DNA from 3 places in the Amycolatopsis lurida genome. Region 3 is predicted to be linked to each of the others. Evidence: riboswitches for the same ligand, from Rfam matches in the RefSeq annotation. Region 3 holds a riboswitch; each other region holds the start of a gene.
What was found. A riboswitch is a leader RNA that binds a small molecule or an ion and turns the genes downstream of it on or off. The one in region 3 is predicted to bind S-adenosylmethionine.

Region 1 (3,265 bases), 3.4 Mb from region 3:
GCTGAGCGGGCAGGCGGCGGAACCCTAGGCACTACGCTCCGCACCGTACCTCAAGCACCCGTCCCCAGGTGGCCGCGAGCCATCCCTGGACGGCTGTTAAGCTTGCCTTTCACCGTCGTGTGGCATTCCGTCATGGAGGAAACCCGCGCGCTCTCACGAGCAGCAGGGCCGGTCACAGCGCGGCGGTGAAACCACCGAGAGATTCAAGAGGAGCGCCCCCGTGGCCAACATCAAGTCGCAGATCAAGCGCATCACCACCAACGAGAAGGCGCGTCAGCGCAACCAGGCGATCCGGTCCTCGGTGAAGACCGCGATCCGCAAGTTCCGTGAGGCCGCCGACGCCGGTGACAAGGCCAAGGCCCTGGAACTGCAGAAGGACGCGGCCAAGAAGCTGGACAAGGCCGTGACCAAGGGCGTTCTCCACGCCAACCAGGCCGCCAACAAGAAGTCCGCGCTGGCGAAGCGCGCGAACTCTCTCTGATCGGCTTGCGAAGGGCCCCGGCGACGCGAGTCGCCGGGGCCCTTCGCCGTTTCAGCGGCTCGTGCCGTGGGCGTCTACGACCTCCAGGACGGCGCGCTCCAGCGCGTACTCCGGGTTGGCCGCGACTCCCTTGACCTCGGCGTTGAGCCGGGCGACCACCCGCATCGCGGTGGCGAGCCCGTCCTGGCCCCAGCCGCGGGCCTGCCCTTGCGCCTTGCGCACCTTCCACGGCGGCATCCCCAGCTCACCCGCCATCTGGTTCGGGTTCCCGCGACCGGCACCGGACACCCGCGCGATCGTCCGGACGGCGTCGGCGAGGGCGTCCGCGACCAGCACGTGCGGTACGCCAAGCTGCATCGCCCAGCGCAACGACTCCAGCGCGGCGGCCTTGTCACCGGCGACGGCCTTCTCCGCGACGGCGAACCCGTTCACGTCGGCGCGGCCCCGGTGGTAGCGCCGGACCGCCTGCTCGTCGACCGTTCCGCCGGCGTCCGCGACCAGCTGGGTCGCGGCCGACGACAGTTCACGCAGGTCCGAGCCGACCGCGTCGATCAGCGCGAGCACGGCCGCACCGTCGATCTTCCCGCCGACGCGGCGGACCTCGTTGCGGACAAAGGATTCCCGCTCAGCGGCTTTGGTCAGCTTCGGGCATTCGACAACCTCCGCACCGGCCTTCTTCAAGGCGGCGGGGAGCCCCTTCGCGGCCTTGCTCCGGCCACCCCCGCTGTGCACGACGACGAGCACGATGCCGTCGGCGGGCGCCTTGACGTAGGCCATCACCCCGTCCGCGAGCTCCTGCGAGATGTCGTGCGCGGATTCGAGGACGATCACCCTGCCCTCGGCGAACAGCGAGGGGCTGACCATTTCCGCGAGCGCCGGGACTGTGAGGTCCGACACCCGGATCCGGGTGAGATCCGCCGTCGGATCGGCCGCCTTGGCCGCGTCCGAGGCGCTGCGGACCGCCCGTTCGATCAGCAGCTCTTCCTCACCGAGAACCAGGACCAGCGGCGATGGGGCGGAACCTTGCGTCGTCACGGTGACGATCCTGCCACTCCTCCTCTCGTGTGCTTTGTCCGGTGATGTGTAGCGGGCACGGTGGCCCCACCTGAGCCTCATGTCGTACGGTGTTGGCGAGGCGACGCGAGCACACGCGTGCCGACAATCGAATACCGCTCATCCAGAGGGGCAGAGGGAACGGCCCGATGAAGCCCCGGCAACCGGCGTCAGCCTGTCATTCCGCGATCGCGGGATAGCTGACGAACACGGTGCCAATTCCGGCCCGCCATGGCGGGGCAGATGAGGAAGGAACCTCGCGATGACCGCAACCCTCGGCACGACCTCCACCACCAAGACCCCGGATCTCGGACCGGCCGTCGAACTGGTGTCGAAGGAAGAGGGACACCGGCAGCCGCTCGCCCCCGAATTCGTTTCCGCCGAGGACTTCTCGCCGCTCGAAGTCGCCTACGACTTCGGCCGCGTGCGCCGCGAGGACATCGAAGCCGGACCGAAGAACATCTGGCGCTACAAGAAACTCCTTCCCGTTCCCTCGAACGTCGAAGAGATCCCCAACACCGAACCCGGCGCCACCCGGCTCATCCAGGCCGACAGGCTCGCCAAAGCCTTGGGCGTCAAGAAGGTCTGGGTCAAGGACGACACCGGCAACCCCACTCATTCGTTCAAGGACCGCGTGGTCGCCGTCGCTTTGGCCGCCGCACGCGAGTTCGGGTTCGACGTGCTCGCCTGTCCCTCGACCGGCAACCTGGCCAACGCCGTCGCCGCCGCGGCGGCCCGTGCGGGCTGGCGGTCGGTCGTGCTGATCCCGAAGACCCTGGAACGCGCCAAGATCCTGACCACCGCCGTGTACGACGGTGACCTGATCGCGGTCGACGGCAACTACGACGACGTGAACCGGCTCGCCACCCAGCTCGCCGCCGAGCAGGAGAGCTGGGCGTTCGTCAACGTGAACGTCCGGCCCTACTACTCGGAAGGCTCCAAGACGCTGGCCTTCGAGGTCGCCGAGCAGCTCGGCTGGCGGCTTCCCTCCCAGATCGTGGTGCCGATCGCCTCCGGCTCACAGCTCACCAAGGTGGACAAGGGTTTCCGTGAGTTCGGGCAACTCGGCCTCGTCGACGAGACGCCGTACAAGGTGTTCGGCGCGCAGGCCACCGGCTGCTCCCCCGTCTCGGCGGCCTTCCGCGCGGGGCACGACGTCGTCCAGCCGGTCAAGCCGGACACGATCGCCCGGTCGCTGGCGATCGGGAACCCGGCCGACGGCCCCTACGTCCTCGACGTCGTCAACCGCACCGGTGGCGCGATCGAAGACGTCACCGACGAAGAGGTCGTCGAAGGCATCCGGCTGCTCGCCCGTACCGAGGGGATCTTCACCGAGACCGCCGGTGGTGTCACCGTCGCGACGGCCAAGAAGCTCATCGAGACCGGCAAGCTCAACCCGGACGAGGAGATCGTCCTGCTGATCACCGGTGACGGCCTCAAGACCCTCGACGCCGTCGAGGACAAGATCGGCCCCAAGGCCACCGTCAGCGCCTCGGCCGACGCGGTCCGCGAGGCTCTGGGCATCTGAGTTCCCGGCGGCCCGCCTCAGGAACGAGGCGGGCCGCGGGGCTCACCCCGGCGTACCAGGGCGAGGCCTCGCGCGTCAGCGAGGACGGCGGTGTCGCCGTCCGTGTCCGTCCTCGCGACCGACGCGCCGACGGCCACCAGATTGTCCAAAGTGGACTTGTTCGGATGGCCGTAGGTGTTTCCGGCGCCGACGCTCACCAATGC
Region 2 (3,265 bases), 1.8 Mb from region 3:
AACTGGGCGAACCCCAGCAACGCCAGCGGAAACCAGTAACGCGGTCGCTCGTTCCCCATGCGGGGTGAGGGTAGTGGGTCAGGCGCAGAACGGGGGAAGCTCCCGCGGATCGTTCTCCGGCACCCAGCGGCCTTCGGGCTTCTCGTACTGCCAGCGGGCACCGCGGGCGACGATCTGGCGCAGCGCCAGGACGATCCGGTCCACGTGCTCGGTGGTGCTGCCGAGGCCGAGGCTGACCCGCACGGCCTGCTGCCCCGTCGAACCGGCCACGGCGATCAGCCGTTTGGTCGCCACGTGTGCGCAGAACGCGCCGTCTCGCACGCCGATGCCGTATTCCGCGGACAGCACGGCGGCGAGCCAGCCCGGGTCGAAGCCGTCGACGACGAAGCTGAGCGTGCCGACCCGATCGACCGGCGCGTCGAACAGCCGCAGTTCGCCGAATCCGGGGATGGCGGCGAGACCGCGGCGCAGGCGCGCCAGCAGTTCCTCCTCGTGGGCGACGATCCCGTCCCAGTTCGCGGCCAGGGTTTCGCAGGCGACGCCGAGCGCGTAGACGCCGACGGTGTTGGGCGAACCGGCTTCGTGCCGCTCGGGGCCGGAATTCCAGACCACGCCGAGGTTTTCGGAGTCACGGTTGACGAGCTTCGTCGCGCCGCCACCGGCGAGGTACGGCTGAGCCGCACGCAGCCAGTCGGCTCGGCCGATCAGCGCGCCGGCCCCGAAAGGCGCGTACAGCTTGTGCCCCGAGAGCGCGACGTAATCGACGTCCAGTTCGCGCACCGAGATCTTCCGGTGCGGTGCGAGCTGCGCCGCGTCGAGCGCGATCCGGGCGCCGTGCCGCCGCGCGATGGCCGCGATCTCCTTGACGGGCAACAGTTCCCCGGTCACGTTGGACGCGCCGGTGAGCACGACGAGCCGCGGGCCCTGCGGGCAGTCCGCGAGCGCTTCGTCCACAGCGGACACCGCGGCGAGGCGGGTCCGAGGGGTTTCGATCCGGCGGACGTTCGGTCCCTTCCACGGCAGCAGCGCGGCGTGGTGCTCGGTGTCGAACACGACGACCGAGGTGTGTTTCGGCAGGCTGCGCGCGAGAAGGTTGAAGGAATCGGTGGTGTTGCGGGTGAACACGACGGTGTCGGTCGACCGCGCGTCGACGAAGTCACGCAGGATTCCGCGCGTACGCTCGTAAAGCTTGGTCGAGACCTGCGAAGCGAAGCCGGCGCCGCGGTGCACACTGGCGTACCAGGGCAGGAATTCGTCGACCGCGGCACGCACCTTGTCCAGGCAGGGAGCGCTCGCCGCGTGATCGAGGTTGGCGTATCCGATGTCGCCGCCGGTGACCAGCGGAACCCGGAGATCGGCGCACGCGACCGCCGGGATCCGGTGCGGGGCAACGTCTTCAGCGGGGGTGCTGGTGCGTTCGAGAGCGAGAGTCATCGTCATCCTCCGGGCCAGGGGACCCACCGAGGATCCCGCGCTTGCCCGTCGCACCACGCGACGAGCCAGGTCCTCACCCGGGGCACCCCACCGCGGAAGGAGGGTTGCCGGTCAGCTAGCCGGGGCTTGACGCTGACACTCGTGACCTACGGACGAAGTTAGCGGATGGGCGGCCGATCGAGCCAGCCCTTGTCCGCATCTTGAGACGCCGCTCACGTGCTCCGCAAGCGGGAAGAACCGCTGCCCGGCGCCGCGCCGCGCCGGGCAACGGCAGGTCAGACCCGGAATCGGCCGGGCAGCGGGACGGTCGCGCGGGAGGAGACCTCGGTCGCGGTGCCGGAGTACTGATCGGTGCCCGCGGTGAACTGCCAGCCGCCGAAGGTCTTGCCGTCGACGGCTTCGCCGTAGGCCTCGGCGACCTTGGTCGAGACCTCGTCGTAGGACAGGCCGTTCCAGTTGCCCGCGCCGACCCCGAAGTCGCGCGAGTCGCCGCCCTGCGCGGCGGCCGCGGGCAGGGTCCACAGGGTGAAGTGCACGTGGGCGCCGGTGCTGCGGCCACCACAGGGCAGCGCGTTGCCGGTCCGGCCGAGAGCGTCGCCCGGGGCGACCTTCTGGCCGTCGGTGACCGCGATGCCCTCCAGGTGGTAGTACCCGGTCCGCCAGCCGCCGTCGTGGTCGACGGTCACCCAGTCGCCGCCGGAACAGTGCTGGATCCGGACCGTGCCCGCCAGCGGGGCGCGAACGGTCTTGTCCCCGGGGCTGAAGTCGATGGCGTTCTTCACGCCGGAGGTGCCGTTGTCCGAGTGGATCCCCGCCGAGTAGACCGACTGGCCCGGCTCGAAGGGCAGCCCGAACGCGGGAAAGGCGCCGGCCGCGGAGGCGGCGGGAGCAGAGAGAACCACCCCGACGAGTGCGGCAGTGACCCCCAGACCAGCGAACCGCGCAGGAAGCTTCGTCACCTTGCGTACTCCTTACCCCGTGACACTCACCCATTCGATGGAGTCGATTGCGGGGAAAGTAATCCAAAAGGAGTACAAATGGGAAGAAGTTTCTGAGATCAACCGACGAACAGCTGGTGGCGGTTCGTGACCTACTGGCCGGATTCGCCCTTCCACCTGGCGAGACGGCCCGCGCGGTCAACGGCCCGCAGGCGTCGTTCGGCCGCGTCACGGGCTTCGGCGGTGGTCACGACGAGTAACTGGTCGTGCTCCTGAAGCCGGGTGTTCTTGTTCGGCGTGAAGCCGGAGCCGTCGCGGACGAGGAGGCTGATCGTCGCCCCCACCGGCAGGCGCAGCTCGGCCAGGTACACGCCGTGCATCTTCGATCCCTTGTGGATCCGGACCTGCAGGAGTTCCGCGCCCATCTCGTCGAGCGGCGCGGAGTCGACGTCGATCTCGTGCGCCTCGGCGTGCTGGGCCAGCCCGAGGATTCTCGCGAGCGGGGTCAGCGTGGCCCCTTGGAGCAGCGTCAACACGATGACCAGCACGAACACCGCGTCGACCAGCTCCTGCGCGCCCGGCACGCCGGACGACAGCGGGATCAACGCGAGCACGATCGGGACCGCCCCGCGCAGCCCGGCCCAGGACAGGAACACCTGTTCTCGCCAGGGGATCTTGAATGGCAGCGCCGACAGCAGTACCGACAGCGGGCGGGCGAGCAGCAGCACGACCGCGCCCGCGACCAGGCCCTGGACCAGGCTTTCGAAGATCCTGCTCGGCGAGGCGAACAGGCCGAGCAACACGAACAGGCCGATCTGCGCGAGCCAGCCGAGCCCTTCGGCGAAGGACAGCGTGTCCGAGCGGTGCGGCAGCTTCGAGTTCCCCAGCACCAG
Region 3 (3,265 bases):
TCACGCAACTTGTCCAGCTCGCCGAACACCCGCGGAGTCGAAAGCCCACGCTGGTCGAAGGCCAGGACCCAGTGGAAGGTGTGCCTCGACAGGACAGGCACCAGCTGCTCGCCTCGGCCGGTGCCCAACGCCGTCCCGCCGTAGAGCGCGAAAGGAACATCGCTCCCGAGTTTCGCGGCGATACCCGCCAGTTCGTCCCGGGAGATGTCGAGCTTCCACAGCGACGCGAGCCCCACCAGGGTCGCGGCCGCGTCGGCACTGCCACCGGCCATCCCGCCCGCGACCGGGATGCCTTTGCGCAACACGACTCTGACCTTGGACTCGCCGTCCGCCTTGCCGATGTGGGCCGCCAACGCCTGCGCTGCCTTCCAGGCCAGGTTGTTGGCTCCTGTCGGTACGGAACCTTCACCTTCACCGTAGACCTCGACGCCGGGGTCCTCGGTGACCGCGACGGTCACCTCGTCGGTCAGGGAAAGCGCCTGGAACACGGTCACCAGCTCGTGGTAGCCGTCCGGGCGTACATCTCCGACCGACAGGTGCAGGTTGACCTTGGCGGGGACCCTGACGGTCACTGGGGGCGGTACGACGGCGAGCACGCGTCAAGCCTACGTGGCCGCTCCACTTGCGCTGCCATCAGGAGAAAGAGAATGGAAGGGGCAGACGCGAACGGGCCGCCTTGGACGCAATTCGTCCTGGACGGCCCGTTCGCGGAGAAATCAGGCGGCGACGCCCTGCGGGCCGCGGACCGGGTGGGTCACGTGGCCGCCACGTTCGGCGATCCAGGCGAGCGCGGCGTCCGCGCGCTCACCGCGCACCCCGAGGCGGAACCGGCCGACCGGGGTGTCGCCGATCCGGGTCAGACCGCCCCCGATGGTGGCGAGCTCGACGTCGAAGCGACCGGCGGCCTCCGGCAGCAGCGCACCGACCGAGGCGAAGCCGACGAGCACTACGTCCACCGCACGGTCGTACTTCGAGGCCTGTGCCCGCCCGGTTTCGATGGCGGGAAGCAGCGCCTGCGCGGTCCGGCTGTTGGGGTCGGAGACCAGGTCGAGCACGGTTCCGCGTTCGATGATCGCGCCGGCCTCCAGAACCGCGACGTCGTCGCAGACACGGCGGACCACGCCGGCGTCGGGTGTGGTGAGCAGCACGGTGACACCGAGTTCGGCGCGCGCCCGGTCGAGCACGGTCAGGACCGCGCCGGACTCCTCGGGCTGCACGCCCGCGGTCGGGTCGTCGGCCAGGAGCACGGACGGCCCGGCGGCCAGTGCCTTGGCGATGGCCACCCGGCGCAGCTGCCCCTCGGACAGGTCGCCCGGCCGCTGCCCCGCACGGGGGGTGAGCCCGACCAGGTCGAGCAGGTTGCCGACCCGGTTGCGGCGCTGCGGCCCGTCGAGGCCGAGCTGCTCGAGCGGCGAAGCAATGTTGCCGGCGATGGTGCGTTCGGCGAGCAATTCCGGCTTGGTGCTCACCACGCCGACCTGGCGCCGGATTTCGCGGAGACGGCGTCCGTCGAGGGTTCCGGTGTTGAGTCCGTCGAGGCGGACGACACCGCGGTCGGGACGCTCCTGAAGACCGATGCACCGAGCAAGGGTCGATTTGCCGGAGCCCGCCGGACCGACGACTCCGAACAGCGAGCCTGCTTGGATGTCCACGCTCACATCGCGCAGTGCGACGACGGGATTTCCGTTGAGGGGAAAGGATTTGGACAGGTTTTCAACAGTGATCACGAAAGGCTCCATGCACATGGGGCGCTGCTTCTTGCGAGCGCGCCAACCGTCACCGAGTAACCGTCCGGGAAACGGACGGATTCAGAGATAAGGGAATGAACTCAGGCAGTAACGGTGGAGCGTCGACACGCACTTACCGTGCGGCGACCTTCATCGACGACACGTCGCCTGGTCAGCAGGAGCGGGTGGGTGACCCTGTTCATTAGGCACAGCCTCCATCGGTCCTGGCTGTAGCACCTGCCCTGTGGAGGGTGGTTGCTGCGACTTCGGCGAGCCAGGTCTCTCAGTCGCTCGGGATGGCTTACTGAGTAAAACCGATCCCACTGGATGAAAGCAAGCGCGTAGGCGCAGATCACACGTCTGGTCGCGTCCATTATACAGGATGGGCCGCCCATATTATGGGACGCGGACAGGCGTATCCGACCTCCGGCAGGCGCGCTGCCTGCTAAGACAAGGTTCGCCCGCGCCAAATCGAGGGGAGGAACCACGCAGTCGCGCGGCCCCGGTCACCTGCGCCAGGGTGGTCAGCCGGCAGCCGCGGCGATCCGGGCGAACTGGTGGACGTCCAGCTGCTCCCCGCGGGTTTTGGGGTCGATACCCGCCTTTTCGAGTAGTTCCCCCGCGCGTTCGGCGGAACCGGCCCACGACGCCAACGCTGCCCGCAAGGTCTTCCGCCGTTGCGAGAAGGCGGCGTCGACGACCGCGAACAGCCGCTCCCGCTCCACGGACGACACCACGTCGCCCCGTTCGAACGCGACCAAGGCGGAGTCGACGTTCGGAACCGGCCAGAACACCGCCCTGGGCACCGCGGCGACCTTGCGCGTCTTTCCGTACCAGGCGAGCTTGACGCTGGGTACGCCGTAAGTCCGGCTTCCCGGACCCGCCGCCATCCTGTCCGCGACCTCGGTCTGGACCATTACGAGGCCGCTGGTCAGCGACGGCAATTCGGCCAGCAGGTGGAGCACGACGGGAACGGCGACGTTATACGGCAGGTTCGCGACGAGCGCCGTCGGCCGTGCCGGCAGGTCGTTCGCGGTGATCCGCAACGCGTCCGCGCCGACGACCGTCAGCCTTTCGGCCCCGCCTCGCTCGGCCACGGTGCTCGGCAGCCGTTCCGCCAGCACAGGATCGATTTCGACCGCGACGACCTCGGCGCCGGTCGCGAGCAGTCCGAGTGTCAGCGAGCCGAGGCCCGGCCCGACCTCCAGGACGACGTCCCCTTCGCCGATCTTCGAGAGGTCGACGATGCGGCGCACCGTATTGGGATCGTGCACGAAGTTCTGGCCGAGCTTCTTGGTCGGACGTACGTCCAGCTCGGCCGCCAGCGCCCTGATTTCCGCAGGACCGAGCAGTTCAGTCACCCGACGATCGTAACCATGTCCGGTAAGCCACGATTGGCCGGTGGACGACGTCGTACTCGATGGAGACAAAGTCCGGCTGCGCGATTGGCGCCCGTCCGACCTCGGGCCGCTCCGTGACCTACTCGATCCCGCGCGGCCTTGGCACGAAACGAACGGCCCCTACTTCGGCACCCCGAG

Region 1: another riboswitch for S-adenosylmethionine. It lies ahead of thrC (threonine synthase); the one in region 3 lies ahead of BLW75_RS30185 (methionine ABC transporter ATP-binding protein).
Region 2: another riboswitch for S-adenosylmethionine. It lies ahead of BLW75_RS38455 (aminotransferase class V-fold PLP-dependent enzyme); the one in region 3 lies ahead of BLW75_RS30185 (methionine ABC transporter ATP-binding protein).

Annotation. Positions count from the first base shown of each region.
Region 1 is NZ_FNTA01000004.1:1,860,870-1,864,134, forward strand. It holds gene rpsT (30S ribosomal protein S20) at 221-481, shown strand; gene holA (DNA polymerase III subunit delta) at 533-1,516, opposite strand; SAM riboswitch class I at 1,652-1,784, shown strand; gene thrC (threonine synthase) at 1,797-3,062, shown strand; gene BLW75_RS13900 (ComEC/Rec2 family competence protein) at 3,080-3,265, opposite strand, start outside.
Region 2 is NZ_FNTA01000004.1:7,052,403-7,055,667, reverse strand. It holds gene BLW75_RS38460 (hypothetical protein) at 1-59, opposite strand, end outside; gene BLW75_RS38455 (aminotransferase class V-fold PLP-dependent enzyme) at 79-1,434, opposite strand; SAM riboswitch class IV at 1,467-1,581, opposite strand; gene BLW75_RS38450 (M23 family metallopeptidase) at 1,710-2,393, opposite strand; gene BLW75_RS38445 (potassium/proton antiporter) at 2,525-3,265, opposite strand, start outside.
Region 3 is NZ_FNTA01000004.1:5,221,968-5,225,232, reverse strand. It holds gene BLW75_RS30190 (4-(cytidine 5'-diphospho)-2-C-methyl-D-erythritol kinase) at 1-596, opposite strand, end outside; gene BLW75_RS30185 (methionine ABC transporter ATP-binding protein) at 717-1,727, opposite strand; SAM riboswitch class I at 1,940-2,030, opposite strand; gene rsmA (16S rRNA (adenine(1518)-N(6)/adenine(1519)-N(6))-dimethyltransferase RsmA) at 2,252-3,088, opposite strand; gene BLW75_RS30175 (GNAT family N-acetyltransferase) at 3,129-3,265, shown strand, end outside.